DNA from 2 places in the Lysinibacillus sp. PWR01 genome. Region 1 is predicted to be linked to the other one. Evidence: a T-box and tRNA genes for the amino acid it is inferred to sense, from the RefSeq annotation. Region 1 holds a T-box; the other holds one or more tRNA genes.
The links. The T-box of region 1 lies ahead of argS (arginine--tRNA ligase). A T-box ahead of a tRNA ligase gene usually reads a tRNA of that ligase, here a tRNA-Arg.

Region 1 (15,939 bases):
ATTAGTAGCGTTTCTTGGATCGAAAAAGGGAAAAAGTAATAAATTTACACCGTATTTAATGTTTGTGCCTGATTTATTTCATTTATTAATTAAAACCGTAACGGATGCGGGTGTGGATAAGAAGAGTCGTGCGTTAATTGGGGCATCCATTGCGTATTTTGTGTTGCCGATGGATCTAATGCCAGAAGGACTATTGGGCTTTGGTGGCTATTTAGATGATGTAGTGCTAGCAACTTTTGTGGTAAATACGATTATCAATAAATTGGGGCCAGATGTAGTAGAAAAGCATTGGACAGGAGATGACAAGCTTTTGCATGTGCTGCAAAAGGTGGCCGAAGTGAGTGATGAGGTTGTCAGTAAAATTCCTGTGAAATCGCCAATTGCTCAGTTTGTGAAGCAAGAGAGTAAAGATCAATAATAATATTATGTAAACTCATAACACCCTAAAAAATGAACCTGTGATAAACAGGTTCATTTTTCTAATAAATTCCGGAGCTGTTGTACAGGTACAAACAGGCCGACACGACCAATGGGCTCATATTTCATCGTTGCAAAGATCACCCCAATAACCTCGCCCTTTTGATCGATGACAGGGCTTCCACTATTCCCACGATAAACAGGTGCTTTTAGCATCATCACAGGCTCCTGCCAATCCTCTAATTGAATGGATTCTAGCAATGTCCCCTCATTAGCAATGCCCGTAAAAGCAAGTGGATTTCCAATAAAATAGACATGTTCATTAGCCGAGTAAGGTGGCTCTTCTGCAAGAGGGAGATAGGGGAGCTGCTCGGCTTCCACTTGTACTAAGGCTAAATCTACGGCTGGATAGCTCTCGATTAATGTTGCCTCCATCAACCCCTCATCTGGAAAGACGACAGATAATGTTGTGGCATTTTCTACTACATGGGCATTGGTGACAATCAAACCATCAGGAGAGATGGCAAAACCAGTGCCTTTACTGGAGCCTGTCGAAATTTCAACGACTGCCTTTTTATAGGTTTGTATATCCTCTTGTGCTGAGAGTCTCGTTGAAACCTTGATAAATTCAAGTGCAGGTATGGAATAAATTTGAAAAATCAGGGCGAATGTATTGAAAAACAGCACCATTGCCATGCCCCACACAATCCAGCGGACAAAAGGCTTTTGTTTTTTGGGCCTTTTTCCATGAATGCGTTCTTCTCGCTCCTGTGCCAATGCTTTTTGCTGTTCCTCGAGTACAAGCTCAATAAATTCTTCTTCCGTTAAGTCTTCTTGCTTTGGTTTTGCATTATGTATATCACTCATGTATGGCCCTCCTTTGCTAAAAAACAGACGCCCAAGCAGGACGCCTGTTTTCATTCAATTATTCTATTTTTTGCAAGGTTGATGTCACAACAAATGGCTCATCTTGCTCTGTTTCCATCGTATCCTCTGTGCGGATTAGGCCAATATCTTTTGCAAAATATTTGATTGTCGTCATTTGATCTTTAGAGCGGCTTAGCTGGATGACATCTTGATAGACCGTTGTGCCTGTATCGACAGTGGCGGTCGTTGATTCAATGGTCCAACCTTGAAAGCTCATCCCGACTTGTAATGGCTTTTGAAGTATGGTTTCCAGTACAGGGTAAGAAGCTGCCTCTGCTGCACTTGGCATGCTTGGATTGCTGTCAACGGGTTCTCGATAGACAAGATCAATGCTTGCATCGGTTATACGATAGATTTTTAATAGTGTCACACCACCATTATCCTCTATTTGCGCGATATGCTGTGTATCGAGATAGGTTGTTTTTAGTGTGAAGCTGGCAAACTCATTTCCTTCCCCTTGAAAAGAGGCGACGGATCCATCAGGTGGAAAATAGGATAGAAGTGACGTTTGATCTTGTTCATCTGATTGCTTGTCCTCCACAGGTGGTGTTGGCGATGGCACAGGCTCTTCTTTGACTTCTTCACGACAGCCAGCAAGTAGAAATGCAAGAGAAAGTACGAGAACATGGTATCTCATAAGCACACTCCTTCGCTATTTTCTTTCATTATACGTGAATGGAGGGCGTTATACGAATGAAATGAGGTGTTTATCTAATAATAATATTATGTAAACTGCATACTAGAAACTTGTAACAGAATGGAAAATTAACTATGATAGAAATGAAGTTAAAAATGGGGGGCAAAGATATGTATAGACAAGTAGATGATTTTTTACAAGAATGGTCAAATGCATCGAAGGGAACACTGCAAGTATTACAGGCTTTAACAGATGACAAGCTAGCGCAAAGTATTGTAGAGGGTCATAGTACACTTGGCTGGTTAGGTTGGCATTTAGTTGGGGCGGCTGGTTATTTTAGCTATCTAGCAGGGTTAAAAGTACCAATGATTCGTCAAGAAGATCCTGTACCAGCGACTGCAGCTGAGATCGTGACAGCCTATGAAAGCGTTGCAAACGGTATCAAAGAGGAAGTGGCTAAGCTTTCGAATGACGATTTACTAGAGGTAGTAAATGGCTTTACGGCGCCCATGCCAAAAGGGGCTTTATTACGTGTATTAATTGACCATCAAACACATCATCGTGGACAAATGACGGTCCTGCTACGTCAAGCAGGCTTACCAGTACCTGGTGTGATGGGACCAACAAAGGAAATGCAATAACCATGCAAGCGGCAGATATATCGTTTATCTGCTGCCTTTTTTAAATTGACACTTACCTACTAGTAAGTTAGTATAAAGCCATGACAAATAGAAAAATGCAAATTATAGAATTAACATTGAAGAATATTCAGGAAAAAGGTTTCACATCATTTAGTTATGAGCATTTAGCAAAGGAGCTTGGCGTTACGAAGGCAAGTATTCATTATCATTTTGAGAAGAAGGGAGATTTAGGGATCGCTGTTTGCGAAAGAATTCAACAAGGGTTAGTGGGGGCTTATACACTGATTAAAGAGTCCACTATGCCAGCTGAGGAAAAGCCTTTTGCCTTTATTATGCAGCGAGTAAAATTCCTTGAGCAAGATGGTGTTTGTCCTATCTCAGCTTTACAGGCAGACTATCAAGAATTACCGCAACCGATGCAAGAAAAGCTTCAGCAGCTTAGCCAAATGGAAATCGATGTTTTTGTGGAGCTACTGAAAGATGCTAAACAACAGGGCGCCCTCCAAGCCACTGATGATTTGGAGGCACTAGCTGTATTCCTTATTTCAAGTACGAAAGGGGCATTACAATACAAACGCGTTTTAGGAGAAGCGTTCTTTCTCAAAATGCTGGCGCAATTACAGGAATTGTTAAAATAAAAAACGAAAACAAAAAGGAGCGATGTACATGGTACGAAGAGTCGTAGTTACTGGATATGGTGTTGTTTCCCCATTAGGTAATTCAGTATCAGCCTTATGGGAGAATATAAAAGCAGGACAATCAGGGATTCGAAACATTCAAGGGGAGGCATTTAGCGGCATTAATACGCAAATTGCTGGGGCGATCACGGATTTCGATGCAACGCAGTATATGGATAAAAAAGAAATCAGTAAGTATGATTTATTTGTACAATATGCTGTTGCCGCTTCCCAACAAGCCCTGACGCAAGCTAATTTAAATATGGAGCAGGTGGATAAGGAGCGTTTAGGCGTATACATTGGCTCAGGTATCGGGGGCATTGAGACGATTTTAGAAAATCATCAGGCTATGCTCGATAATGGGCCAAGAAAGGTGTCACCGTTTATGGTACCGATGATGATTAGCAATATGGCTGCTGGGATTCTAGCGATTAAAACGGGCTTTAAAGGGCCAAGCTTTTCACCTGTTTCGGCCTGTGCGACAGGAAACCAGGCCATTGGAGAAGCATTCCTAGCGATTCGACATGGCTATGCGGATGGTATTTTAGCAGGTGGAGCGGAGGCACCCATCAATCCACTTAGCTTTGCTGGATTTTCTCGTATGAAAGCCATGTCCACAAGAAACGATGCGCCAACAAAGGCTAGTCGACCATTCGATAGCGAGCGAGATGGCTTTGTCATGTCTGAAGGGTCTGGCATTGTGTTCCTAGAGGAATATGAACACGCTAAACAAAGGGGCGCAACGATACTTGGTGAGATTGTTGGCTATGGTGTCACAACCGATGCTCATCACATTACAGCACCTGATTTTACGGGCGCTGCCAATGCCATGAAGCTCGCATTGAAAATGGGCGAAATCGATGGATCAGCTGTCGATTATATCAACGCACACGGCACAAGCACACCAGAGGGAGATAAATCTGAAACGAAGGCTATTAAAAGCGTTTTTGGTGACCATGCCTATCACTTAAAGGTCAGCTCCACAAAATCAATGACAGGGCATCTCTTTGGAGCAGCTGGTGGAATCGAAGCCATTATTACATTGAAAAGTATAATGGATGGCATCATTCCACCAACGATTAATTATGAAACGCCAGATCCCGAGTGTGATTTAAATTATGTTCCAAATGAGGCGCTTCATCAATCCATCCACTTCGCTTTATCCAATGGATTTGGCTTTGGTGGTCATAATGCTGTGCTAGCCTTTAAAAAGTATGAGGAATAAAGCAGTAGATTGTTGATAAAAGGATGGTATGAAATTGGATGTTCATACCATTTTTTACGTTTGTTCGATCATCTTGCTAAGAGAAGGAGGAGCGTAAATCAATAAGTTTTTCTTATGATAAATAACTAGAAATTCGTACTATTACTTATGTTTATGATATGGTAAATTCAAGGAAAAAGGGGGATGAATGATGAGAATTTTTGATGCCCATTTTCATATTATTGACTTTGATTTTCCGATTATTGAAAATCAAGGATATACACCACCAAGCTATGTAGTAGAGGATTATCAAAAGGATACAGTGAATCTCCAGATAGCAGGGGGTGCCATTGTATCAGGGTCTTTTCAAGGATTTGACCAAGCCTATTTATTAAAAGCATTGAAACAGCTCGGTCCCGCATTTTGTGGGGTAACGCAATTACCTTATTCAGTTACGGATGATGAAATTGTTCATTTACATAACAATGGGATAAGGGCATTACGCTTTAATAGTAAACGAGGTGGCTCAGAGGATTTATCGCAGCTAGATACATTTGCACGAAGGGTTTATGATTTGGTGGGCTGGCATAGTGAGCTCTATATCGATGCGAAGGAATTACCAGAGATAGCCGCCACCATTGAAGCTTTACCAGCCATCTCCATCGATCATTTAGGGTTGTCGGAAGAAGGGATGCCACATTTATTAAAGTTGGTTGACAAGGGGGTACGTGTCAAGGCGACTGGCTTTGGTCGTGTGGAGCTAGATGTGAAGCATGCGTTACAAGCGATTTATAACGTCAATCCAGATGCGCTCATGTTTGGAACAGATCTGCCGTCCACAAGAGCCAAACGACCTTTTCATGATGGGGATATGGAATTAATTCAACAGCTATTTGATCAACAGGCTGCTGATAAAATTCTTTATAAGAATGCGCTACAATGGTATTTCCAGCGTTGAATACCAAAAAAGAATCCATTTTGGCATTAAAATGGATTCTTCATTTTTGAATGGAGACGCCACTAAGCATTTCGATAGTTGGCAAACATAATTTCATTATAATATTGTTCTAATTGGGGCATACCCAAGTCTTTTGCGCTCATTAGCTCAGCCTCTCGGTCATATGGTACTCTAATGAATTGGATGGCATTGTTTGAATAGGTTCCATCTAGGATCGCATAGGAAGCGGAAGTTAGGTCAAGTGAATTACCGACACTCCCCACATTACAAAGAATTCCTTGTTTATATGTATGTAAAAAAGTTGTATGGATATCGCCATAGAACACAATATCAGGGCGTTTCTTGTAATGGATTGAATTGGTTACTTCATTATTTTCAAACATAGATAAACGCTTTTCAAGTGGATGACTCGGTAAAATACGTTCAAATTCACTTCTTGGAGATGCATGGAAAAATCTTATTAGCTGCCCATTTAACTCAAGGTCAATATGGAAGGGTAGGGATCCGAGGTACTGATAGTCTTTTGCTGTTAAACGATCTTTCAACCATTGGAGATAATCATTGTCAGTAGGGGATTGAATAAATACGTCCCAATTGCCTCGAACGACTTGTTCGCAGTTCTGTTGGATAAGCTCTATACATGCAGATCCTTGAGGGCCTTTGCCGATTAGATCACCTAAACAAAAAATTCTTTCAATCTTTCTTAAGCGAATGTCTGTTAACACGGCCTCTAATGCCGTTTTATTCCCATGAATATCTGAAATAATTGCAATTTTCTTCACGAAGCTTCCCCCTCATCAATGCTATACTCTTTTATTCTATAAAAATCCTTTTAATCCTTTAAAAACCAGATAAACGCAAAAAGACATACATATTTAGCAAATAAAAAAACCCTCTACCAACATGGGGTAGAGGATTTTTGTAAAGCTTAGCTTAAGCCTTGGCTATCTTTCCACTCTAAAAATTCATCATATGTTAATTGTTTATCTAAAATCGAGCCGTCTTCACGGATTTCGATGACACGGTTAGCGATTGTTTGAATGAACTGATGGTCATGTGATGTGAAAATCATCGCGCCTTTGAAACGAATTAAGCCTTCGTTCAATGCTTGAATAGATTCAAGGTCAAGGTGGTTCGTTGGTTCATCTAATAAAATAACGTTTGCTGTCGCAAGCATCATTTTGGATAGCATACAACGTACTTTTTCGCCCCCAGATAGAACAGCAGGGGATTTTTTCACTTCTTCACCAGAGAATAACATACGTCCTAGGAAACCACGTAGGAAGCTTTCTGTTTCATCATCTGGAGAATATTGACGTAGCCATTCCACTAATGTTTTCTCAGAACCTTCGAAGTACTTGTCATGATCGTTTTCGAAGTAGCTTTGAGATGTCGTTACACCCCATTTAAATGTGCCAGCATCCGCTTCTTTTTCTTCCATTAAAATATCAAGAAGTGCTGTTTTCGCCATAGGGCTACCAAGTAAAACAATTTTATCTTCTTTGTTCAATGAGAAGCGAATGTCCTTGAATAATGTTTCACCTTCATTACTTGCCGTTAGGCCTTCTACTGTTAGGACATCATTACCGATTTCACGACCGATTTGGAAGTTGATGAATGGATATTTACGGCTTGATGGCTTAATATCATCCAGCTCAATTTTATCCAGCATTTTTTTACGAGATGTTGCTTGCTTCGATTTAGAAGCATTCGCAGAGAAACGTGCGATAAACGCTTGTAATTCTTTAATTTTCTCTTCTTTTTTCGAATTTTGGTCTTGTGCCATTTTTTGCGCTAATTGAGAAGATTCATACCAGAAATCATAGTTCCCTACATATAATTGGATTTTCGAGAAGTCCAAATCCGCAATATGTGTACATACTTTGTTTAAGAAGTGACGGTCATGGGATACAACAATAACTGTATTCTCAAAGTTAATGAGGAACTCTTCCAGCCATTGAATCGCCTTTAAGTCAAGGTGGTTGGTAGGCTCATCGAGTAATAGCACATCAGGCTGACCAAACAGTGCCTGTGCAAGTAATACTTTGACTTTGTCAGAACCTTCAAGATCACCCATGAGCATGTAATGAAGATCATCTGAGATACCTAAACCGTTTAATAGTGTAGCCGCTTCTGATTCAGCTTCCCAACCGTTTAGCTCTGCAAATTCACCTTCTAGCTCTGCAGCACGCATGCCATCCTCATCTGAGAAGTCTTCCTTTGCATAGATAGCATCTTTTTCTGTTTTCACGTCATATAGGCGTTTATTCCCCATAATGACTGTGTCGAGCACTGTATGCTCATCGTATTCGAAGTGGTTTTGTTTCAGGACGGATAAACGTTCGTCCTTGCCCATCGATACATTCCCTTCCTGTGCTTCAATTTCACCAGAAAGGATTTTTAAAAATGTTGATTTACCAGCACCATTTGCCCCAATTAAACCGTAGCAATTGCCTGGTGTGAATTTTATATTTACGTCTTCAAATAGTTTACGATCGCCATAGCGAAGACCTACATTACTAACTTGAATCATGCAAGTTCCTCCTTTTTTCACAATGGCTCTAGTATAGCATGAAATATGTTCCATAGTCTATAAACATTATTAAATCAAGGTTTGGCGTTCTTTCCACATTTTTTGTTAAACATAAACTGAATAAAGATACAATAAAAAATTAAATTTGGTGTAACTTTCTGCGAGCGTGAGGCGTCTATATTGTAGTGTGATTAACTATTTTTGAAAAAGAATAGAAATTTTACATCATTTACCATGGGGATTTTAGTTGCTTCTTCACAAAGGTATCGTCTAAAATGATTCTGACTGTTTTTTTATGTCAAGTGAATCATCACTGGTGCCCACAAGCCCATCCCCGTTTTGAATGCCAGCTATTCGTTGCTCTTTCATTCATACTAGATTGATGTTGCTAAAGTTAGGATAAAAACATCACAATCCTCATAAATGATTTCATTCATTTATCTTGATGATAATTTCATAGAGAATACTGTAAGCAAAAGCATTATTCGTTTGCGGTAATGATATGCCTGCATTCAACTAGGACATTCAGCCCTTAAGGCGGGAATGATGATTAAATAAACACATCGATGGAAATTTTAACAATTGGAGGTATATTATGGGTAAGGGCTTATTATGGACAGCCACTTGTGTAATAGTAGTTTTACTTGGGTTTGGTAGCTACTATTTTATTAAAGATATAACAAACTCTATGGCATACAATAAATTAGTGGATGAGTATAAAAAGCCAGAACCAATTGAACATATAGAGGCAGAATATGATGTCATCGTCATCGGTGGTGAACCAGAGGGTGTGGCTGCGGCGGTGGCTGCTGCACGAAATGGTGCGAAAACATTGCTGGTCGAAAAACGACAAGAGTTAGGTGGATTATTTACATATGGTATGCTGAATTTCCTCGACATTCCTCGTGATGGCCATAACAACTCGATTAGTGAGGGGATATTTAAGGAATGGCATGAGCTTGTTAGAGGGAAAGATGCTTTTGGCATTGTAGGTGCTAAGGCTGCCTTTAAAAAGCTGATTGATGAAGAGCCTAACTTAACCTTATCCGTGCAAACCGAGGTCGTGAAAGCGAATGTCAAACAACAACAATTAACGTCTGTGGAATTAAAAAATGAGTACGGTACATATTTTGTGACAGGAAAATCATTCATTGATGCCACACAGGATGCTGATTTTGCTGCCATGTCGGGCGTTCCTTTCTTTGTAGGTGGGGAAGATATTGGCATAAAGGATAAACGCATGGCTGTGACCTTAATGTTGCATTTAAAAAATGTCGATTGGGATGAAGTGAAAAAAGCAGCTAAATCCAATGTATTTGGCGGTGCCAATTTAAATCATACCGTTATGTGGGGCTTTACAAAGCTGCATGATGAATACAAGCCTTTGCAAGAGGGCACAAGGTTACGAGGGTTGAATTTAGCACGTGTAGATGATGAATATTTCATTAATGCCCTACAGATTTTTGGTATTGATGGCTTGAACGAGCCTTCAAAACAAGCGGCCATTGTCGCAGGGAAGAAGGAAACGCTACATATTCTAAACTATTTACAAACAAACTTCCCTGGGTTTGAAAAGGCTGAAATTGTTAGCTATCCAGAAGAACTCTATGTACGAGAAACGAGACATATTTGGGCAGAGTATCAATTACCAATGGCTGACCTTTGGAAAAATAGTGATCAGTGGGATAGCATTGGGATTGCCTCTTATCCAGTCGATGTGCAAGCACAAACGCCTCATGATTACGGCTATGTGATTGCTGCACCAAAGCAATATGCCATTCCTTTCCGATCGTTAGTACCAAAGGACATTGATGGCTTACTGGTAGTTGGACGCTCTGCAGGTTATTCATCACTCGCTGCTGGTAGTGCCCGCATTGTTCCTACAGGGATGGTGACAGGGGAAGCGGCTGGGACTGCGGCTGCTCTTGCACAGAAGCATGATGTAACCTTTAGAGACATGAGCAAGGATAAAAAATTAATCGCTACGTTACGAGAGCAATTGACTAAACAAGGTGCCTATGTCGACTCATTTTCTGTATACTATCCATATCAAGAGGAATGGTATGATGAAGCCATTCAAACGCTCATTAATTATGGCCTTGTAGTGGGTGGCTATGATAATGACTTAAAAGTAGACAGTAAGGCGACAAAAATAAAGTTTGCTAAAATGTTAAAAGAGAGTATGCTACGTGCTGGTGGAGAAAGTGCATCAGGAATGAAGGATCAGCTCGAAATTGTCATCAATAAAGTTTATAATCAAGGCGATGAAGCTATTGAACGAGATGAGCTAGCTCAGTATTTGGCTGATGTCCTCATCGGTGAATCCAATGCGACTAGCTGGGATACATTAGTTGAAAAAGGAATGGTCACGGAGCAGGTAGCCAAAAAAATCTCTGATAATAAGGAACTAAAATTAAAAGAGATGTATGCCATTATGGCTGATGTTATTCATTATGTAGAAAAGAAACACTCCTCTTCTTGAGGAATGTTTCTTTTTTTTCTATTGTCCATCCTTTTGATCCAATTGATAGCTTATATATGTTAGCACGGAAGCTATGAGTGCTAACATCCCACCAGCCCATGATAGTTTGTCTAGACTACCGGTGGCTACAACAACCCCTCCAATTGCGGCACCTAATGCAATGCCCACATTAACGGCTACAGGGGTTAACGAGGATGCAAAGTCTTTGGCAGACGGGGAATACCTTTCTGCTAGATCCATGAAGTATAGTTGAACAGTTGCATTCACAGCATAAAGCATGACAGCCATTAACATAATACTCATCAAACCCAGCCACGTGGAGGACATCGTGAAATAGAGGGTAAATAAGATAATGGCCTGAAAGATGAATGTATAGCGCAATTTACTAAGACCGTTATGTTGAGCGATCTTGCCAGCTAAAAGATTACTAAAGATCGAAAAAAAACCATAGATTAACAGAACAATACTGATATATTTCGTATCAATCCCAAGTTTGTTTTCTAAAATTGGCGTAATAAAAGTATAGATTGTGTATGTTCCAGCAATCGTAAAAACAGGAATGAAGAATGCTAGAATGATTTTAGGTTGCTTAAATAAACTTAATTGGTCTGATAGCGAACCTTTTGTTCCTTTACTATTCCGAGGTAGCACAAAGAGGCTGATGACAAAGGCAATCCCTCCTAATAGAGCCGTTAACCAGAATGTCATATGCCAATTACTCCATTGACCCACCATCGTTCCTAGCGGTACACCCATAACGTTCGCAATCGTAAAACCAGCAAATAGTAAGGCAATGATAGAGGATCTTTTTTCCTTTGGCATACAATCATTTGCTAAAGACATAGATAATGCTGTTAGCACACCGCTGACAACAGCCGTAACAACTCTAGAAGTCATTAAAATACCATAGGAACTAGCTAAGGCACTTACGATATTTCCAAGTATAAAGATAGCAATGAACAGTAACATGAGTGGATATTTTGCAAATCTACTAACAAAACCGGTTAAGATAGGTGTACCAATGGCATAGGCAATCGCAAATCCAGAAACCAAGGAACCAGCAGTGGCAATGGTAATGCCTAAATCTGTTGAAACCTCTGTTAATAATCCTACAATGACAAATTCACTTGTTCCCATGACAAAAGTTAATAATGTTAAGGTAAAGGCTAAAATTTTATGTTTATGACTAAGTGTATTTTCTTTCATCAAATAATGACTCTCCTTTTATATTTATATATCGAGAATAATCGATATATTATGCGAAACCTAATCAGTATAGCGTATCTATTTATCGTGAATAATCGATATGATAACTAAAACAGAAACCCAATTAATCATTTTGGGTATCTGAGACAAGAAACGAAGCAATTTGATGAATCGTTTCTTCTTTTAATTTATAATATGTCCATTGACCATGACGAAAAGATTCGAGAAGTCCAGCTTTTTGCATCATATTTAAGTAGTGAGAAACGGTTGATTGAGAAGTTTTAGCTTTCTCTTGAATATCACCAACACATACGCCTCCTTCGATACTCACTTTTGGGAAATGTTTCTCAGGTTCCTTCAGCCACTGTAAGATGTTTAGCCTCGTCTCGTTTGATAACGCTTTGAAAATTTCAATTGGTTCCATATCGAGATAATATATCGAATTATCTCGATATGTCAATTGCTAAGTACCGTCATTTTACAGTAAAAATGGTTGACGCCAATAAGGAAGTCCGGTAATATATGTAAAAATCATAGAAAAATTCGATGAAAAAGAGAGTAATTGATGGGATGACTGGCAAGCGAGTTAGGGATGGTGTGAGCCTAATGCAGGGACCATGAATGAAGCGCACTTTGGAGAAGATTCTCGAACAAGTAGTAGAGAATAGCGGGGCGTCACCTCGTTAACAATGGAAAGTGGTCATGTCACATGGCAACTAGAGTGGTACCACGGGATTATCATGCTCTCGTCTCTAATTTTAGAGGCGAGGGCTTTTTTATTTGGACAGGAGGAGAATCAAGATGAATAAACAAATCGCGGACAGTATAGCAGTCGCATTAAATCAACAAATAACAGGAGAGGAAATATTGTCATTATTAGAAAAACCAAAAAGCTTGGAGCTAGGGGACGTGGCCTTTCCATGCTTTACCCTAGCAAAAATGTGGAAAAAGTCTCCACAAAGTATCGCAGCAGATATAGCAAGTCAATTAAACCATGACAGTATCCAGCGTGTGCAAGCTGTTGGAGGCTATGTCAATATTTTTCTAGCTCAAGAAAAGGTGACCCAGCAGGTGTTAAGCAAGATTCTGCGCGACAAGCAACAATATGGCACTATGCCAACAAAGATGGAAGCAGTCGTCTTGGATTTTTCATCTCCTAACATTGCGAAGCCATTCTCGATGGGACATTTACGTTCAACGGTCATCGGCAATGCCTTAGCAAATATTGCAGAGAAAAATGGCTATCAAGCCATTCGTATCAATCATTTAGGGGACTGGGGTACACAGTTTGGTAAGCTGATTGTTGCTTATCAACTATGGGGAAACAAACAAGCCATTTCAGCGTCACCGATTGAGGAGCTATTAAAGATTTATGTGAAGTTTCATGAAGAGGCAGAGCAAGATCCAACACTGAATGAGCAGGCTCGTGCCGCCTTTAAAGCATTGGAGGACGGTGATGCAGAGGCACTGGCATTGTGGCAATGGTTCCGAGATGTGTCATTAGTAGAGTTTCAAACAATATATGAGCTGTTAGGAATTGATTTTGATGCCTTTACAGGTGAAGCCTTTTACAATGACAAAATGACACCTGTTGTGACAGAGCTAACAGATAAAGGGCTCCTCGTGGAATCAGACGGAGCGTATGTTGTGGAGATGGGGGAGATGCCTCCATGTTTAATAACGAAAACGGATGGGGCCACACTTTATGCAACACGTGATTTAGCAGCCGCCCTGTATCGTCAACAGCACTACCAGCCCAAAAAGATGTTCTATGTCGTTGGCAATGAGCAGTCCCTCCATTTTAAACAGCTTTTTCAGGTCATCGAAAAAATGGGCTATCCTTGGGCAAAGAATCTACAGCATGTCCCATTTGGCATGATGCTGAAGGATGGTAAAAAAATGTCGACTCGTAAAGGCAAAGTGGTGTTATTAGCAGATGTGCTAGCAGAGGCCATTGCGACGGCGAAGCGTAATATTGAGGAGAAAAATCCTCATCTTCCAAATAAAGAACGAGTAGCACAGCAAGTGGGCGTTGGAGCAGTAATTTTTAATGATTTAAAATACCACCGCCTAAACGATATTGAATTTTCAATTGAGCAAATGATGAATTTTGAAGGGGAAACAGGACCATATGTGCAGTATACGTATGCGCGTATTTGCTCCATTTTAGACAAAGCAAATGCACCTTCTCAAGACATGATATTCACACCATTAGGTGAGCAGGCTTGGCCGATTATCTTATTACTGGAGCAGTTTCCAAAAGCGGTAGCTATGGCTTTTGAGCAGGCTGATCCGTCCCAAATAGCGAAATATGCCTTACTACTGGCACGTTTATTGAATAAATATTATGCACAGCACAAAATATTAGCAGATGATGAACAACAAGCATCACGTCTCGCACTTTGTCATAGTGTGGCCATTGTCTTAAAAGAGTCTTTAGCCTTATTGGGTATTGAATCCCCTGAAAATATGTAATGAACATTAGCCATTTAAAAGCAAACGGTCCAATCATTGACCATCCATCGAAAACATGGTAAAAGGATAGAGGAATCGATGCAAGTTTTTCATAAATGAATGTTGCGTAATAGTAGAGAGGATCGAATAAATGGCTAAAAAACAATGGACCGTTTCACTCACCTTAGTGGTCATTAGTATATTTTTTGTAGCACTCAATATGAGACCAGCCGTAACGGGAATAGGACCGCTTTTTAATGTGCTGATGACATCGTTACATGTCTCGACTACAAGCATCAGCTTTCTCACATCCATCCCCGTTTTTTGTATGGGCTTGTTTGCACCTTTGGCTGTCCCGCTACAGCGAAAAATGGGCACGAAATCAGCTATCACCCTTTTAGTGACCCTCCTTGTTGTCGCCAATGGGCTACGCTTTTTCCAAGCAAGCTATTTCTTGCTCATCGTGACAAGCTTCGCAGCAGGCTTAGCGATTGCGATGATTGGTCCTATTTTAAATGCTTATATTAAGAAAAAGTTTCCCGAACGCTTCACGACAGTTGTCGGTATTTATTCATTCGGTATTGGCGTAGGGGCTACTTTAAGCGCAGCCTTAACCGTGACTTTTTATCAGGGGTTCGGTAATAGCTGGACAGTCGCCCTCGGCATGTGGTCAATACTCGCCGTAGTCGCGCTCGTTATCTGGCTATGGGCGATTCCATCCGGGCACAACGAGCAGCTGCAACAAGTAACTGCGACAGAACATGCCCGTAATCCGTGGACATCTAGACGTGCTTGGGTGATCCTCTTGTACTTTGGTTTACAAACGTCGCTCTTTTTCTCGATCATGTCATGGCTCACACCGCTACTACAGGATAAAGGCCTGTCATTAGAGGCAGCCAGTGCCATGCTGACCATAATGTCCGTTGTACAAATGATAGGGAATATGGCGGTGCCACTTCTCATGGAAAAATGGCCTAGTCGCATGGCCTGGCTGCTAGTGTTAAGCTTTGTTGGTGTGATTGGATTTATGCTACTGTGGCTCACATCGGGTATTTACCTATGGCTGGCTATTTTATTAATTGGCATTATGTTAAGTGGACTATTTCCAATCGGTCTATTGTTGCCTCTTGATGAAGCCAAAAATGATCAGGAGGCCACGAGCTGGTCATCCATGGTGCTAGCAGGTGGCTTTATGGTAAGTGCGATTATCCCCATCCTAATAGGCGTTTGCTATGATTTAACAGGTAATCATACATGGACATATCTGATCTTTCTCCTATTAATGCTTGGCATTTTGGCAACGACTGGACTGCTAAGAAAAAAAACATCGTAAGAGACATGTGTGACGTTGCACATGTCTTTTTTAGTGAAAATTATTTTGAGGGTATGATATCCTTCCATCCTCACAGCAAATTGCGTCTTCCATCAATATTAATAGGTAGAAAGAAATGAATTGAGCAAAGTAGCTGCATTTTTCTAATATTGATAATTTCATAATAATATTATGTAAACTTGAAACATCCTCACGCCTTGATTATGATAGAGAAGAGAGAATGTTGAATAGAAAGTTTTGGTGAAGGTATGTATAAAAAGATGCTCGTTTTAGGAGCGACAGCTTTACTTGTAGCAGGCTGTGACAGTCAAATAGGTACAGGTTGGTTTCAAAATAAAAAGGCAGAGGTGCAAACAGAGGGAGCGGTGACGAAGCAACAGGAAAAAATTGTGCCAGAGGTCAAAGTAATTGGAGAGCATGGTGTTGGTGCAGGTATTATTATCAAGCAACAGGATAATCAACTGTATATT
Region 2 (15,939 bases), on a different contig from region 1:
TGAAATAAGTTAAAATTCTTTCATAATCTAATTCTCTAATACTCTAGTGAATTAAAGTGAAATGTAAGGAAGTGTCCATATGTCGTCAATAAAAATGTTTGAAAAACCACTTGGAATGCGCGATACATTTCCGCAAATCTATGAGAAAGTTGAAGCTGTTAGACATGCTGGCAGAGACTTTTTATATAAAAGGGGTTATGAGTTTATTAAAACGCCTGCTGTGGAGTATTTCGATACAGTGGGAAAGGCTTCGGCTATTGCTGATGCTCATTTATTTAAGCTAGTAGATAGCCAAGGAAACACGTTAGTGCTACGACCTGATATGACTACACCGATTGCTCGAGTAGCTACATCAAAATTATTGAAAGAAATGATTCCTCTACGTCTTGCCTATTTCGCGAGCGTTTTTCGAGCTCAGGAAGCAGAGGGTGGAAGACCAGCAGAGTTTGATCAAATGGGGATTGAGTTAATAGGTGATCAATCCGTATTTGCCGATGCAGAAGTTATTGTAACGGCAATGGAGCTATTAAAGCATTTTAAATTAGAAGAGTTTAAAATCACGATTGGACATGCTGGCATACTAAATTGCATTTTACAAGATTACACAGAGAGTATCGAACAGCAAACAATTCTTAGAACATTGCTTGTCCAACGAAATTATGTAGGGTTTGAAGAAGCGGTGGAGTCTTTTGACCTGCCAAAAGCAAAATCTGATGCCCTCTTACAATTTATTGAAGAAGCCATGAATGTTAAAGATATCCGAGATATTGAAAAATATGTCCGTAAAAATGATGCATTAGAATACATGCAACAGCTTGCTCAACTATTGGAAATGGCTGACTTAGCTGATTATGTAGCATTTGATTTCACACTTTCGAGTCATATGAGTTATTACACAGGCATGCTTTTTGAAGTATTTGCTGTAGGAAGTGGCTTTTTATTGGGAAATGGAGGCCGTTATGATGGCCTGTTAGAGGTATTTGGTTCGAAAGTTGGTGCTACAGGATTTAGTATTCGAGTAGATCGTTTATTAGAAACTTTAAATGGGCAAACAGAGAAACGACAGGAAGCAACCGTTGTACTTTTTGAGGAAGAACAATTTGAGACGGCTTTACTAAAGGTTAAAACATTACGAGCAGCAGGAAAATTAGCTACTTTACAGTTACGTAGTAGTCTAGTCGATGAAGCGGCCTTTTTAGCATACTTTACAGAAGTGGTGGTAGTTGGACAGGAGGAAGTTGGCGGTGAATGAATTAACGATTGCAATGCCCAAAGGACGAATCTTTGAAGAGGCATATCAAATGTTGTTAGAGGCAGGCTTTAATTTACCAGAAGAAGTAGAGATGTCACGTAAATTAATGATTGAAATACCCGAGGAAAAAATTCGCTTTATTTTATCAAAGCCAATGGATGTTCCTGTCTATGTTGAACATGGTGTAGCTGATATTGGTATTGCTGGGAAGGATGTTTTGTTAGAGCAACAGCGAGAGGTGCATGAATTACTTGATTTGAAAATTAGTAATTGCTATATCGCTTCTGCAGGCTTACCAAACACTTCAATGAATGAGATTGCACCTAGAATTGCTACGAAATATCCGAATATTGCAATGAAGTACTACAAAGGCATTGGAGAGCAAGTGGAAATAATCGAGCTTAACGGTTCTATTGAATTAGCACCAATGATTGGCTTAGCTGATCGAATTGTCGATATTGTTTCTACGGGTCGTACATTAAAAGAAAATGGCTTAGTAGAATATGAATTTATTACCGCTGTCTCTTCTCGACTAATTGCAAACCCAGTAAGTTATCGTATGAAAGGTGAGCGTATTATTGACCTCGTGAAGCGATTAAAAAAATGTGTGAATGAGCAGAAAAAGTAATCATTTTTAGCTACATAGACTAAAGGGGATTCATCCTATGAAAATAACAAAACTTGAAAAAGGCATTTCCTTAAAAAGACCACTTGAAGGGGGAAATGAGGAACAGATAAAAGTTGTGCGACAGGTGCTATTAGATGTTAAGGCACAGGGTGATGCAGCATTACGTACCTATACTGAGAGATGGGATGGCTATGTACCTGAGAGCTTCCGTGTCTCTGAAGAAGAAATACAGGAAGCAGTAAATGCACTTGATCAACAACTCTATAAGGACTTAGCGGAAGCTGCGGAAAATATCCGTTTTTATCATGAACAACAGATACGTTCAGGTTATCGATTAGAACTGGGAGATGGTTCTTGGCTAGGTCAACGGGTGACAGCCTTAGATGCAGTAGGACTATATGTTCCGGGTGGCACAGCAGCCTACCCTTCATCTGTATTGATGAATGTGATACCAGCACAGGTTGCAGGGGTGAAACGTATTGTTATTACTTCCCCTGCAGGGCAGAATGGGAAGCTACCAGCAGGTGTCCTTGTGGCGGCTCACCTTTTAGGGATTGATGAAATTTATAAAGTTGGTGGAGCACAAGCCATTGCAGCTCTTGCCTATGGCACAGAAACAATTTCCCCAGTTGATAAAATTACAGGTCCAGGAAATATTTTTGTGGCACTTGCCAAACGTGAGGTATTTGGAGAAGTAGCGATTGATATGATTGCGGGACCAAGTGAAATTGCTGTGCTGGCTGATGATTCAGCCTATCCTGATGAGATTGCTGCAGATCTTTTATCACAAGCAGAGCATGATCCGCTAGCCTGCGCCATCCTTGTCACAACCTCAGAGTCATTAGCCAAAAAAGTAGCTGAGGAAGTAGAGAAGCAATTGCTGAACCTACCACGTCAAGAAGTAGCTCGTACTTCCATAGAAAATTTTGGGGTAATTTATGTAGCTGAAACGTTGTCAGATGCAGTGGAGGCCATTAATTCATTGGCACCTGAGCATTTAGAAATTGTGACAGAAAATGCAGAGGGGCTAGCTGAGCAAATAAGACATGCTGGCGGTATTTTTATAGGTCGGTATAGTTCTGAGCCAGTTGGTGATTATTTTGCAGGGACGAATCATGTGCTACCAACCAATAGTACGGCTCGTTTTGCAAGTGGCTTAAATGTCGATGATTTTGTGAAAAAATCAAGTATTGTTTACTATAGTGAAAAAACATGGAAAGACAATGCACCAAAAATTGCACGTCTAGCGCGTATGGAAGGCTTAGAGGGCCATGCCCGTGCAGTGGAATCACGTGGATGGGAGAAGGAATAGGACGATGACAGAAAAGAAACGATATGCAAAGATAGAGCGCACAACAAATGAAACGCAAATTTCAGTAGCAATTGATTTAGATGGCGAGGGTAACGCAGATATCCAAACAGGCGTGGGGTTTATGGACCATATGCTTGACTTATTTATCAAGCATGGACTATTTAATGGCACAATACATGCAAATGGTGATACCTATATTGATGATCACCATACAACAGAGGATCTTGGTATTGTCTTAGGACAAGCTGTTCGAGAAGCACTTGGTGATAAGAAAGGCATAAAACGCTATGGTAACGCCTTTGTACCGATGGATGACGCACTCGCTCAGGTGGTGGTAGATTGCTCAAATCGCCCTCATCTAGAGTACCGTGTGCCAACATTAAAAGAAAAAGTAGGAACGTTTGATACAGAATTAGTGCATGAATTTTTATGGAAATTTGCCCTTGAGGCACGAATGAATGTTCACGTAATTGTACCCTATGGACAAAATACACATCACATTATTGAGGCGATTTTCAAAGCATTAGCGCGTGCGATTGATGCTGCAGTGGAAATTGACCCACGTGTGAAAGGCGTACCATCGACTAAGGGGCTGTTAACGTGAAAATAGGTGTCATTGATTATGGTATGGGCAATTTATTTAGTGTGGAACAGGCATTAAAACATCTAGGCTGTGAAGTTATTGTAACGGCTGATGAGAAGGTGTTAGATACAACAGATGCCCTATTGTTACCAGGGGTGGGCGCATTCCCTGATGCCAGAAAGCGTTTAGCAGAAACAAAATTAGATCAATATTTACACAAGGCACAAAGCGAAAATCGTCCTCTTTTGGGAATTTGTCTAGGTATGCAATTATTGTTTGAGCAAAGTGATGAAGTAACCTCAACAGAAGGGCTAGGTTTTTTCAAGGGGTGCATTAAACGCTTTAGTGGTATCCAGGATGGCCAAGCATACCGAGTGCCACATATGGGTTGGAATGAGCTGATTGTGACAAATCGTCCTGCCTGGTTAAATAATGAAGTATCAGCGAAGCATGTCTATTTTGTTCACTCATTTTATGCAACAGATATAGAAGAATCAGAGCTTGTTGCCTATGCGGATTACTCCGGCATTAAAGTACCTGGTATTGTGACAAATGGTTCAGTGACTGGCATGCAATTCCACCCTGAAAAATCAGGAGAATTAGGTGTTTATTTATTAGAGCAATGGCTGAAAGGTGTGAAGGCATGCTAACAAAACGTATTATCCCATGTCTTGATGTGAAAGAAGGTCGTGTTGTAAAAGGTATACAATTTGTCTCTATCCGAGATGCAGGTGATCCAGTGGAGCTTGCGAAGTTCTATGATGAACAAGGAGCAGATGAGCTTGTATTTTTAGATATTTCTGCTTCACATGAAGGTCGAGAAACGATGGTAGACGTTGTTCGTCAAACAGCAGCTACGCTTGCCATACCCTTTACTGTTGGCGGAGGCATTCGTACATTGGATGATATGAAGCGTATATTACGTGCAGGTGCTGATAAAGTATCCGTGAACACGTCTGCGTTGGAGCGGCCCGCTCTTATTCAGGAAGGCTCAGATTTTTTTGGTGCACAATGTATCGTTGTTGCAATAGATGCTCGCTATAGTGAAGAAGATGGCACATGGATGGTTTATACACATGGTGGACGCAACAAAACAACTTGGTCAGCCATTGAGTGGGCAAAAGAGGCTGTACGGTTAGGAGCTGGTGAGATTTTATTAACAAGTATGAATCAAGATGGAGAAAAATCTGGCTTTGATTTAGCCTTAACTAAAGCAGTACGTGATGCTGTGACAGTCCCTGTGATTGCTAGTGGTGGAGCGGGACATGCCGAACATTTTTACGAAGTATTAGCACATGAGGTAGATGCAGATGCTGCACTAGCAGCCTCCATCTTCCATTACAAAGAAACAAGTGTAGCGCAAGTAAAAGAATACTTACGTGAAAAAGGAGTGACAGTAAGATGATAGAGAACATTCAATTTGATGAGAGAGGTCTTGTTACAGCTGTAGTACAAGATGCCAATACAAAAGAGGTATTAACAGTAGCTTATATGAATAAAGAGTCATTAGCTAAAACAATTGAATCAGGAGAAACTTGGTTTTATTCTCGTTCCCGTCAAGAGCTTTGGCATAAGGGCGCAACAAGTGGTCATACACAAAAAGTAGTGTCAATCAAAGCAGATTGTGATCAAGATGCGTTAGTAGTGGAGGTTCTACCGACGGGGCCAGCATGTCATAATGGTACAATTTCTTGCTTCACTGAGGTTATACAGCAAAAAGAGAAGGTCGGCTCTGTGGACATCGTTTCTAAACTTGCTCGTGTCATTGAAAAGCGAGAGCAAGAAATGCCAGAAGGAGCTTACACTACATATTTATTTGATAAGGGCATCGATAAAATCTGTAAAAAGGTTGGAGAAGAAGCAACAGAGGTAGTCATTGGTGCTAAAAACCGAGATGCAGAGGAAGTAAAATGGGAGGCAGCTGATTTAATTTATCATCTCCTAGTACTATTACAAGAACAAAAAGTAAGCATTTATGATGTTCTACATGTGTTGGAAAAACGTCACGAGGAGAAATAACAGCATATTATTGATTGTGTGGTATAATAGGGATTACTGTGTAAAGGAACGTAAAATACGTTCCTTATTTCTTGTTTCGGAGGAAATATATTGGAAAAGAAACGTCAAAATGAGACTCAATCGAATATAGTGTCGTTCATTCCAACAGGCGACTATTATTATAAGAAATCAATTCAAGCAATGAACAGTGGACAAATGAATAAAGCCTATAAATATTTACAGCGTGCGGTAGATTTAAGTCCCGACGATCCAATGATTATCTTGCAGTTAGCCATAGTAGAGTTAGAAGGTCAACGTTTTGAGGAAGCGTATGATCTGCTTCGTCGTGCCTATCAACTTGATCCAGATAATCCAGAAATCATATTTTATATGGCAGAAGTATCAGGATGTGTGGGCATCATGCATGATGCTAAACGCTTTGCAGAAGAATATTTAAAGCTAGAACCTGAGGGTGCTTATGCTGATGAAGCAGCAGAAATATTAGAGTTTGTCGCTTTTGAGCAAGATGATTTTGAAGAGCTTGAAGGATCTGGTGAGGATTTATATCGTCAGGAACAAGCTCGTCGTTGTATGGAAAAGGGAGATTTTCCAGAAGCTATTACTATTTTAGAAGATTTAATTGAAGATCGACCAGCATTTTGGTCAGCCTATAATAATCTAGCACTCGCTTATTTTTATGTTGGAGAAGAAGAGCAAGCTAAGGCGCTCTTGCATACAGTGCTACGTGAAAATAAGGGCAATCTACACGCATTATGCAATTTAACGGTGATTGCGTATTATGAAAAAAATGAAGAGGATTTACAAGAACTGTTAAATGTCCTTGTTAAAATTCAACCCTATACATGGGAGCATCGTTATAAACTTGGTGCGACATTAGCCTTAATCGGACAGTATGAATTAGCCTATAAATGGTTGCGCAGTATGCAAAAGAGAGGCTATTTAGGAGATGCAGGATTTTACTTTTGGTTGTCACATGCTGCCTATTTCTCAGGTCATGAGGAAATTTCGAAAAGTGCGTGGGATCAGCTTCTAGAGCTAGACCCAGACAAAGAGGGCTTCGAACCTTGGCGCCAACAAGAAAATGAATTTGGACTTGATGCGTTGGAGCACGACCGTGATTTTATTGTTGAAAAATTAGAGAGCACGTATACAAGTGAGCGCATTTTTGGTTTGTTTTTACTGAAAGGTACAGCGCATAAGCAAGAAATTATCGCCCATCCGAAATGGATTGATATTGAACAATTAGGCTCTTTTGAGAAATTGTTTTTTGCTTATGCACTTGGACATGAATTTGATAAGAAAAACAAAGTAGAAGCAAGCTTTTTACGGGCAGTACAGGTCTCAGAAATTTTATTAGAACAATATGGAAAGCTATCATCATTAATTGTCCCGATGTTTCAAATGTGGTTTGTGCTATGTGAACAAGCTTTAGTAGAAAATTATCGTTTTACAAATCCAACAGCAATTGCAGGAGCAAATGATTATTTATTCAGATCTTCACAAATGCTCAAAGTGACAAAAAAGGAAATTGCACAGCAATATGGAGTATCGGTATCTACTTTAACGAAGTATATTGACGAAATCTTAACGTTTTTGCCAAACAGTCATAATTAATGTGTGAGCAACATAGTTGAATAACTTTATACTTTCACATACGATGAACATACTAACGCTATCACCAATTTTTCCTTAGCGTCATTGATCTTCTTCTATAGATGACGTTACACTTATTGGTTGAATGAAGATAAAAAGTATTCTGTTTAGGGGGAAGTATTTATGTCGGAAGAAAAAATTTATGATGTAGTAATTATTGGTGCAGGTCCTGCCGGGATGACTGCTGCTGTCTATACATCTCGTGCGAATTTGTCAACATTAATGATTGAACGTGGTATCCCTGGTGGACAAATGGCAAACACAGAAGAAGTAGAAAACTACCCAGGTTTTGAGACAATTTTAGGACCAGAGCTTTCTACAAAAATGTTTGAGCATGCTAAAAAATTTGGTGCTGAATATGCCTATGGTGATGTAACGGAAATCATCGATGGAGAAGAATATAAAACAATTAAATCAGGTGCAAAAGAATATAAAACACGTGCCATTATTATTACAACTGGTGCTGAGTATAAAAAAATGGGCGTGCCTGGTGAAAAAGAACTTGGTGGCCGTGGTGTCAGCTACTGTGCAGTATGTGACGGTGCATTCTTTAAACAAAAAAATCTAGTTGTCGTAGGTGGCGGAGATTCGGCTGTTGAAGAGGGTGTCTATTTAACTCGCTTTGCTGATAAAGTGACAATTGTCCACCGTCGCGATAAATTACGTGCACAAAAAATTCTACAGGATCGTGCCTTTGCCAATGAAAAAATTGATTTCATTTGGAATGCAACTGTAAAAGAAATCAATGAAGCAAATGGTAAAGTTGGCAGTGTAACGCTACAATCAACTGTCGATGGTACGGAATCTGAATTTGCAACAGATGGCGTCTTTGTCTATATTGGTATGTTACCTTTAACTAAACCATTTGAGTCATTAGGCATCTTAAATGATGCTGGCTATATTTTGACAAACGACACGATGGAAACAAAAATCCCAGGTATCTTTGCAGCTGGAGATGTTCGTGAAAAATCACTTCGTCAAATTGTAACAGCAACTGGTGACGGTAGTATTGCCGCGCAAGCTGTTCAACATTATGTAGAAGAGTTATTAGAGAAAATTAATGCCTAACATGGCTATTTTAAGGTAAAAAATACAATTTTAATGTGGTTTTAATATTGCTGTAACTTGTATGACATATAAAAGGTGTATCATTAAAAATGTAATTAGCAATCCCCCTTTTATTTTGTTTAGTAGGTTGTTTCCGCCTCCATTAGGTGGAAGCAACCTACTTTTTTATGTGTAAAAAATCAAATAATCCTATCAGGAAAAACGTAAATTTCGCCCAAGATAAAATGGTTATCTTTGAATAAAACTAAATTGTTAATTGTCTGCGTACAAGAGTTGTAAATGAGGACAAATCTTACAAGGTCTTGTTATAATGAAGAGTAGAATGCAAAAGTGATTAGAGGTGTGCCTATGCAAAGAATTGCAAATTTAATTGCCGTAAAAGACGGTAAAGTATTATTACTTCAGAAACCAAGACGAGGCTGGTATGTAGCGCCAGGAGGGAAAATGGAGAGCGGCGAGTCAATCTTTGAGGCTGCTTTACGTGAGTTTCAAGAAGAGACAAATGTTACACCTTTACATGTTCATTTAAAGGGTGTTTATACGATGGTCATTAAAGAAAACAATGATGTAGTGGATGAATGGATGCTCTATACATTTGTTGCAAAGGATGTAGAAGGTATACCATTCGAAGAAACAAGAGAAGGCAAGCTTGCATGGCACCCAGTAGAGGATTTAGCACATTTGCCAATGGCTGAAGGAGATCGAACTAATTTACAATTTGCTGTTTCGCAATCAGGCATTCAGTATGGCACGTTTGACTATACAACGAATTTTGAATTACTTCATCAGAAAATACAAATTTCAAAAGAACAATAAAGGAGTTGCATGACAGTGGTGGTTGAAGGCCAACAAAGTACACATGAATTGGTTATTATTACAGGAATGTCTGGGGCTGGGAAAACTGTAGCTATTCAAAGCTTTGAGGATTTAGGGTATTACTGTATTGATAATTTACCACCTGCGTTACTTACAACTTTTTTAACTTTACTGAGAGATTCTGGTAAAAACAGTACCCGAATTGCGGCAGTAATGGATATGCGCGGAGGCGACTTTTTTGATGCTCTAATTGGCGCATTGGACCATATACTAAAAGAAGGCGATATTGTTGCTCGTATTTTATTTTTAGATGCAGATGATGCCACATTAGTCAGACGTTATAAAGAAACAAGACGTGCCCATCCATTAGCAGTGAACGGTTTACCTCTAGATGGAATTAAACAGGAACGAGTACTTTTATCTGAAGTAAAGGGCCGTGCTAATTTTGTTTATAACACATCTAATATGAAACCAAAGCAATTGCGTGAAAAAATTGTCAAAGAATTTGCGAGTGAGGCAGATACTATTTTTACCGTTAACATTATGTCCTTTGGCTTTAAACATGGTATGCCGATTGATGCGGACTTAGTGTTTGATGTTCGTTTTCTTAAAAACCCATATTATGTGGAGGAGCTACGTCCAAAAACGGGTCTTCAAACAGAGGTATCTTCTTATGTTTTAGCTTTGGAAGACACGCAAATCCTCATACAAAAACTAACGGATTTATTAGACTTTATGATTCCTCTCTATCGACAAGAGGGCAAATCACAGCTTGTTATTGCTTTTGGTTGTACTGGGGGCCAGCATCGCTCCGTGACATTAGCAGAATTTTTTGGGGCATATTTTGCGGGCAAGGAAAATACGGTTATTACGCATCGTGATATTAATCGTAGAAAGGAATGAGTGAATGGGGAAAAAGCAAACAAAGCTTGTGGTAATTGGTGGTGGCACAGGGCTCTCCACGTTACTTCGCGGGCTGAAGCACCACCCATTTGATATTACTGCTATTGTGACAGTAGCAGATGATGGCGGTTCTTCAGGGCGTTTACGTGATGATTATGATATTCCACCACCTGGGGATGTACGCAATGTAATTGCAGCATTATCAGATATTGAGCCCCTTGTAGAGCAAATGTTTCAATATCGTTTTTCAGCATCTGAAGATTTACGAGGTCATTCCTTAGGGAATTTAATGCTTACGGCACTCACTGACATTACTGGAGATTTCAGTCATGCTATTAGTGAGATGGGAAAGGTTTTAAAAGTTCATGGTCGAGTAATACCAGCTGCTAATAAAAAAATCGCCTTACATGCTGTGCTTGAGGACGGTTCAATTATTGAGGGCGAATCAAAAATCCCGACAGCGACAAAACGCATTAATCGCGTTTTTTTAGTACCTGAAAATGTGCAACCGTTACCAGAAGCTATTCGTGCTATACTTCGTGCCGACTATATTTTAATAGGACCAGGAAGCTTGTATACAAGCATTATTCCGAATTTGCTTGTTAAGGAGATAGGAGAAGCAGTTGTTAAGGCTAAAGGAAGAAAAATATATGTTTGTAATTTAATGACACAAAAGGGTGAAACCATTTCTTATACAGCAGGCGATCATGTAACAGCTATACATAAGCATGTTGGCCATGACTTTATCGATTCCATTTTAGTAAATGATGAAGAACTCCCTAACCCTGTAAAAGAACTGTATAAAGAAGAAAGAGCGGAACCAGTGACATTTGACGTAGCAAAGCTTGAAAGCATGGGATTAGAAGTTATTAAACGAGACATTGCTACAATTCGTCCAGATGGCACGGTTCGGCATAATGCTGCGAATGTTGCAGAATGGCTGGTAGATTATGCTGATATTTACCATCAAAAAGTAAGAGGACCAATAATAGAAACATAATGGCTTTATTGTATATGGTAAGATGAACATATACATAGAAATCAGGATTGAAAGGGGGGCGTGATATGTCTTTTGCTTCTGAAACAAAAAAAGAGTTAACACAAATAGAAGCGGACAATCATTGTATGAAAGCAGAAGTTTCTGCCCTAATTCGTATGAATGGTTCATTATCCTTTGCAAATAAACAACTAAGCTTAGACGTGCAAACCGAAAACGCTGCAATTGCCAGAAGACTATATACGATTATGAAAAAATTGTATCCGTACAATGTGGAATTACTGGTTCGTAAGAAAATGCGACTGAAAAAAAATAATGTGTATATATGCCGTGTAAGAGAAGGTGCGCGTGAGCTGTTAATTGATTTAGAAATCATCTCAGACGACTTTCAATTTAACCATACGATCTCAAGAAAGCTCATTCAAAAGAGTGGCCAAAAAAGAGCTTATTTAAGAGGTGCATTTTTAGCAGGAGGTTCTGTCAATAATCCAGAAACATCAGCTTATCATTTAGAGGTGTATTCTTTATATAAAGAGCATGGTGAAGCATTAATGGATTTGATGAATGAATTTGAACTCAATGCCAAAACAATCGAACGTAAAAAAGGTTTTGTGACTTACTTAAAGGAAGCAGAAAAAATTTCGGATTTCCTTAATATTGTTGGTGCACATCAGGCTATGATGAAATTTGAAGATGTTCGCATATTGCGAGACATGCGCAATAGTGTCAACCGTATTGTAAACTGTGAAACAGCCAACCTAAATAAAACCATTGGTGCAGCATTACGGCAGGTAGAGAATATTCGATTTATTGAAAATTCAATTGGTCTTGATCAACTACCAGAGAAGCTTCGTGAAATAGCACGTCTCCGTGTAGAATACCAAGATGTGACATTAAAAGAGCTTGGTGAAATGGTATCTAGTGGAACGGTTAGTAAATCAGGTGTCAACCATCGATTGAGAAAAATTGATGAGATTGCTGATGCATTAAGGCGCGGTGAAAAAATAGGTGGTTAAGTTATCATACTTTTCAGGTATGAATGTCATGCTAATCGCTTATTGTTCTTTTGCTAGTAAGTGAGGTAAGATAAAACTAATAGATGAACGGTAGTGAAGGGGAGTTTTGAGAATGATTGAGAGAAGAGTCCAGGTTAAATTAAAATTAGGACTACAAGCTAGACAAGCAGCACTATTTGTGCAGGAAGCAAATCGTTTTAGTGCTGATATCTTTCTAGAAAAAGATGAGAAAAAAGTAAATGCCAAATCCATTATGGGTGTCATGAGCTTAGCTGTTGCTAAAGGTACGGAAGTTACTTTAAGTAGTGAAGGTAACGATGCTGAGCAAGCGGTTACAGCATTGGCAACAATTATTGAAAATGAAGATTAACATTCATTGAACACAAAAGGCATCACAGAGCAAATCTGTGATGCCTTTTATTTTTTATTTATTATCGCTACGATGCATAATGTGGTCAATTAAGCCATATTCTTTTGCACGTTCAGCAGTCATGAAGTTATCACGATCTGTGTCTCTTGCAATGACTTCAAGTGGTTGACCTGTGCGTTCAGATAAAATGCCATTTAGTTTTTCACGTAAGAATAAAATACGTTTAGCAGCAATTTCAATTTCTGTCGCTTGACCTTGTGCACCACCTAGTGGTTGGTGAATCATTACTTCAGCATTTGGTAGAGCAAAACGTTTACCAGGTTCACCAGCTGCAAGTAGGAAAGCACCCATTGATGCAGCCATCCCAATACAAATTGTTTGTACCTGTGGTTTAATAATTTGCATTGTGTCATAAATAGCCATACCAGCCGTAATGGATCCGCCAGGTGAGTTAATGTAAAGTGAGATATCTTTATCTGGATCTTCTGCTTGTAGGAAAAGAAGCTGAGCGACAATGGAGTTAGCAACATTGTCATCAATGGCACTTCCTAAAAGGATAATACGGTCTTTAAGTAGACGTGAATAAATGTCATATGCACGCTCACCACGACTTGTTTGTTCAATAACTGTAGGAATTAAATTCATGTTAAATCCTCCTTAAAAAGCTAAATTCGAATACCTTTACTGAAAATTTCCTTTGTATTTCAGCTGTATCCTTATCATACACATTATAGTCAGGGAAGGTCAAATATTAACCCTGCTAAAGTGAAATTAAAAAAAATAAATTGTTTTTGCATTCTATGGTTGAATTATATAGGATGGGCTTGTATAATAATTAAGGTTATAAGTTTAAAGTACAGGACACTATTTTGCAGGTATGCTTCAAATGAGGGTTATCTACATCATGCTTTTCGTAAGCCTAGAGTGAGTACTTTTTTTTTGTGTCTTTTGCCCTCGTGGTGTAATGGATAACACGTAAGATTCCGGTTCTTGCACTGGGGGTTCGATTCCCTCCGAGGGCGCCATTTTACTGATGAATTGATATACTGTAATAGCTCATCTCCTAATAAGTAGTTTAGCAGCCTGCTTACTGGAGATCGAGAGGAAGAATAACGTGAATACTGTCCTAGTTGGCATTATTCCCCTATTTATTCCTTTCAAACCTTCAAAAAAGCAATAACTCCAAATTATTTTTTAGTGAACATACTGTACGTGAGACTAGCAATAGTCGAAAAAAAAGAATCCTATCTGAGGGGATTCTTTTTTTTTGCCTAAATTTATCGAAATTTGGCATGGTTCTCATTGTATATATATTAGTTTTAGGTTTAATTTCTTGTGATTTATACATGTTTTTTCAAATTATATGAATTAATTATAAATTTATATGAAAAAATATTTAGTTTTATGCGAAAAGTTGTTGTCTAAATACTATATTGTTAATATAATTGACCTAATAGTCTAACATTTCCGAATTGCGAAAAATAATACGTATTTTGGAAAATTATCGAACTAGGGGGAAATACAATGAAAAAAACAGGTTGGATGTTACTGATGATTATCGCAGCATTAACATTAGCACTTGCAGGATGTGGTACAAAAGATGATGCTTCTTCTGGTAGTACACCTTCAGAAGACGGCGGAGATGGCAAGAAAGTATACAAAGTTGGTACTGAGGCCACTTTTGCACCATTTGAATCTGTTGACGATTCAGGGAAAATTGTAGGGATTGATGTCGATATTTTACAAGCTATTGCAGATGAAATGGACTTTGAAGTTGAGTGGAATAATATCGGGTGGGAACCAGTTTTCCAAACAATTAAAAATGGTGAAACAAATATCGGAGCTTCAGGAATCACAATTACTGAAGAGCGTAAAGAATCATTTGATTTCACAGAACCATACTATGAGTCTCAATTATTAATTGTTGTGAAAGAAGATTCAAAAATCAAATCTCTTGATGAATTAAAAGATAAAAAAGTATCAGTACAAATTAATGCTACTGGTCATATGGCGGCGAAAAAGCTACAAGGGGAAGCAAGTACAAATATTATGGCATTTGAAAGTCAGCCAATTGCGATTCAAGAGATGCTAAATGGTAATGTTGATGCAGCTATCGGAGATAATGCGGTAGTTTATGAATATATGAAAGCTCATCCAGATCAAAAACTAAAAGTAATTGAAGATGACGCATTCGACAAAGAATACTATGGCTTCATGGTTCAAAAAGGGAATAAAGAATTGTTAGATAAATTAAATGAAGGTCTTAAAAAGATTAAAGAAAACGGTAAATTAAAAGAAATTACGGGCACTGATTTTGAGTAACAAATGAATGACATGATGCTACTAACATAGTAATTTTGCTAGCGGCTCATTTATTATTCGTAATTTAAAGGGGAATGGGGTTTTCGGATGGACATCTTTGACTTACGCTGGGACATTGTCTGGAACTACCGAGATATGTTTATACGAGGTATTGGCGTAACACTTATTTTGACACTTAGTGGTTATTTTGGCGGTATTCTATTAGGGCTATTTTTAGGTCTTGGAAAATTATCGAGTAAAAAATGGATTTATTGGCCATCTAAACTATATATTGATTTATTCCGTGGAACACCGATGCTTGTACAAATCTTGTTAATTCACTTAGCAGTTATTCCAACAATTTTTGGTCATTCTTTAGGTTATATGGTATCGGGGATTACAGCGCTTATTTTAAACTGTGCTGCTTACAATGCAGAAATTTTCCGTGCAGGGATTCAAAGTATTGCAAAAGGGCAAATGGAGGCTGCACGCTCTCTTGGGTTAACACATAATCAAGCGATGCGTAAGGTCATTTTACCTCAAGCATTTAGACGTATGATCCCACCATTAGGGAATGAATTCATCGCATTATTAAAAGATTCATCACTCGTAACAGTTATTGCCGCACCAGATATTTTATATGCTAGTAAGGTAGTAGCTGGTGCAAGCTTCCGCTTCTGGGAACCGTATATCGTTGCAGCATTATTGTATTTAGTTTTAACATATGGTGTAACAAAAGTTGTAGCATTTATCGAGAAACGATTTAGCAATAGTTATGTCCCTCGTAAAGCTAAGGTAGAAGGGCGGGAAGCAAGATGATAAAAATTGAAAACCTACACAAGTACTTTGGCAAGCTTGAAGTATTAAAAGGAATCGATTATGAAATTCAAGAAAAACAAGTTGTCTGTGTCATTGGGCCATCTGGATCAGGAAAAAGTACATTTCTACGATGCATTAATATGTTAGAAGAAGTAACAGATGGTGCTATTTATATTGAAAATGTAAAGATTAATGATCCTAA

Region 2: it has a tRNA-Arg gene. The T-box ahead of argS (arginine--tRNA ligase) is inferred to sense a tRNA for this amino acid. The anticodon was not compared.

Annotation. Positions count from the first base shown of each region.
Region 1 covers NZ_JBHERJ010000073.1:261,126-277,064, reverse strand. Annotated here, with positions in the region: gene ACEVFT_RS16065 (YkvA family protein) at 1-418, shown strand, start outside; gene ACEVFT_RS16060 (S1C family serine protease) at 472-1,284, opposite strand; gene ACEVFT_RS16055 (hypothetical protein) at 1,343-1,981, opposite strand; gene ACEVFT_RS16050 (DinB family protein) at 2,152-2,622, shown strand; gene ACEVFT_RS16045 (TetR/AcrR family transcriptional regulator) at 2,703-3,260, shown strand; gene fabF (beta-ketoacyl-ACP synthase II) at 3,289-4,524, shown strand; gene ACEVFT_RS16035 (amidohydrolase family protein) at 4,715-5,461, shown strand; gene ACEVFT_RS16030 (metallophosphoesterase family protein) at 5,524-6,243, opposite strand; gene ACEVFT_RS16025 (ABC-F family ATP-binding cassette domain-containing protein) at 6,390-7,994, opposite strand; gene ACEVFT_RS16020 (FAD-dependent oxidoreductase) at 8,590-10,476, shown strand; gene ACEVFT_RS16015 (MFS transporter) at 10,495-11,682, opposite strand; gene ACEVFT_RS16010 (ArsR/SmtB family transcription factor) at 11,807-12,106, opposite strand; T-box leader at 12,220-12,439, shown strand; gene argS (arginine--tRNA ligase) at 12,484-14,157, shown strand; gene ACEVFT_RS16000 (MFS transporter) at 14,288-15,469, shown strand; gene ACEVFT_RS15995 (TcaA NTF2-like domain-containing protein) at 15,718-15,939, shown strand, end outside.
Region 2 covers NZ_JBHERJ010000075.1:16,919-32,857, reverse strand. Annotated here, with positions in the region: gene ACEVFT_RS16785 (ATP phosphoribosyltransferase regulatory subunit) at 80-1,252, shown strand; gene hisG (ATP phosphoribosyltransferase) at 1,245-1,880, shown strand; gene hisD (histidinol dehydrogenase) at 1,918-3,192, shown strand; gene hisB (imidazoleglycerol-phosphate dehydratase HisB) at 3,197-3,796, shown strand; gene hisH (imidazole glycerol phosphate synthase subunit HisH) at 3,793-4,425, shown strand; gene hisF (imidazole glycerol phosphate synthase subunit HisF) at 4,419-5,180, shown strand; gene hisIE (bifunctional phosphoribosyl-AMP cyclohydrolase/phosphoribosyl-ATP diphosphatase HisIE) at 5,177-5,794, shown strand; gene ACEVFT_RS16750 (tetratricopeptide repeat protein) at 5,885-7,408, shown strand; gene trxB (thioredoxin-disulfide reductase) at 7,571-8,515, shown strand; gene ACEVFT_RS16740 (NUDIX hydrolase) at 8,864-9,331, shown strand; gene rapZ (RNase adapter RapZ) at 9,341-10,234, shown strand; gene ACEVFT_RS16730 (gluconeogenesis factor YvcK family protein) at 10,239-11,234, shown strand; gene whiA (DNA-binding protein WhiA) at 11,300-12,247, shown strand; gene ACEVFT_RS16720 (HPr family phosphocarrier protein) at 12,360-12,617, shown strand; gene clpP (ATP-dependent Clp endopeptidase proteolytic subunit ClpP) at 12,672-13,262, opposite strand; tRNA gene ACEVFT_RS16710 (tRNA-Arg) at 13,568-13,642, shown strand; gene ACEVFT_RS16705 (basic amino acid ABC transporter substrate-binding protein) at 14,142-14,939, shown strand; gene ACEVFT_RS16700 (amino acid ABC transporter permease) at 15,027-15,737, shown strand; gene ACEVFT_RS16695 (amino acid ABC transporter ATP-binding protein) at 15,734-15,939, shown strand, end outside.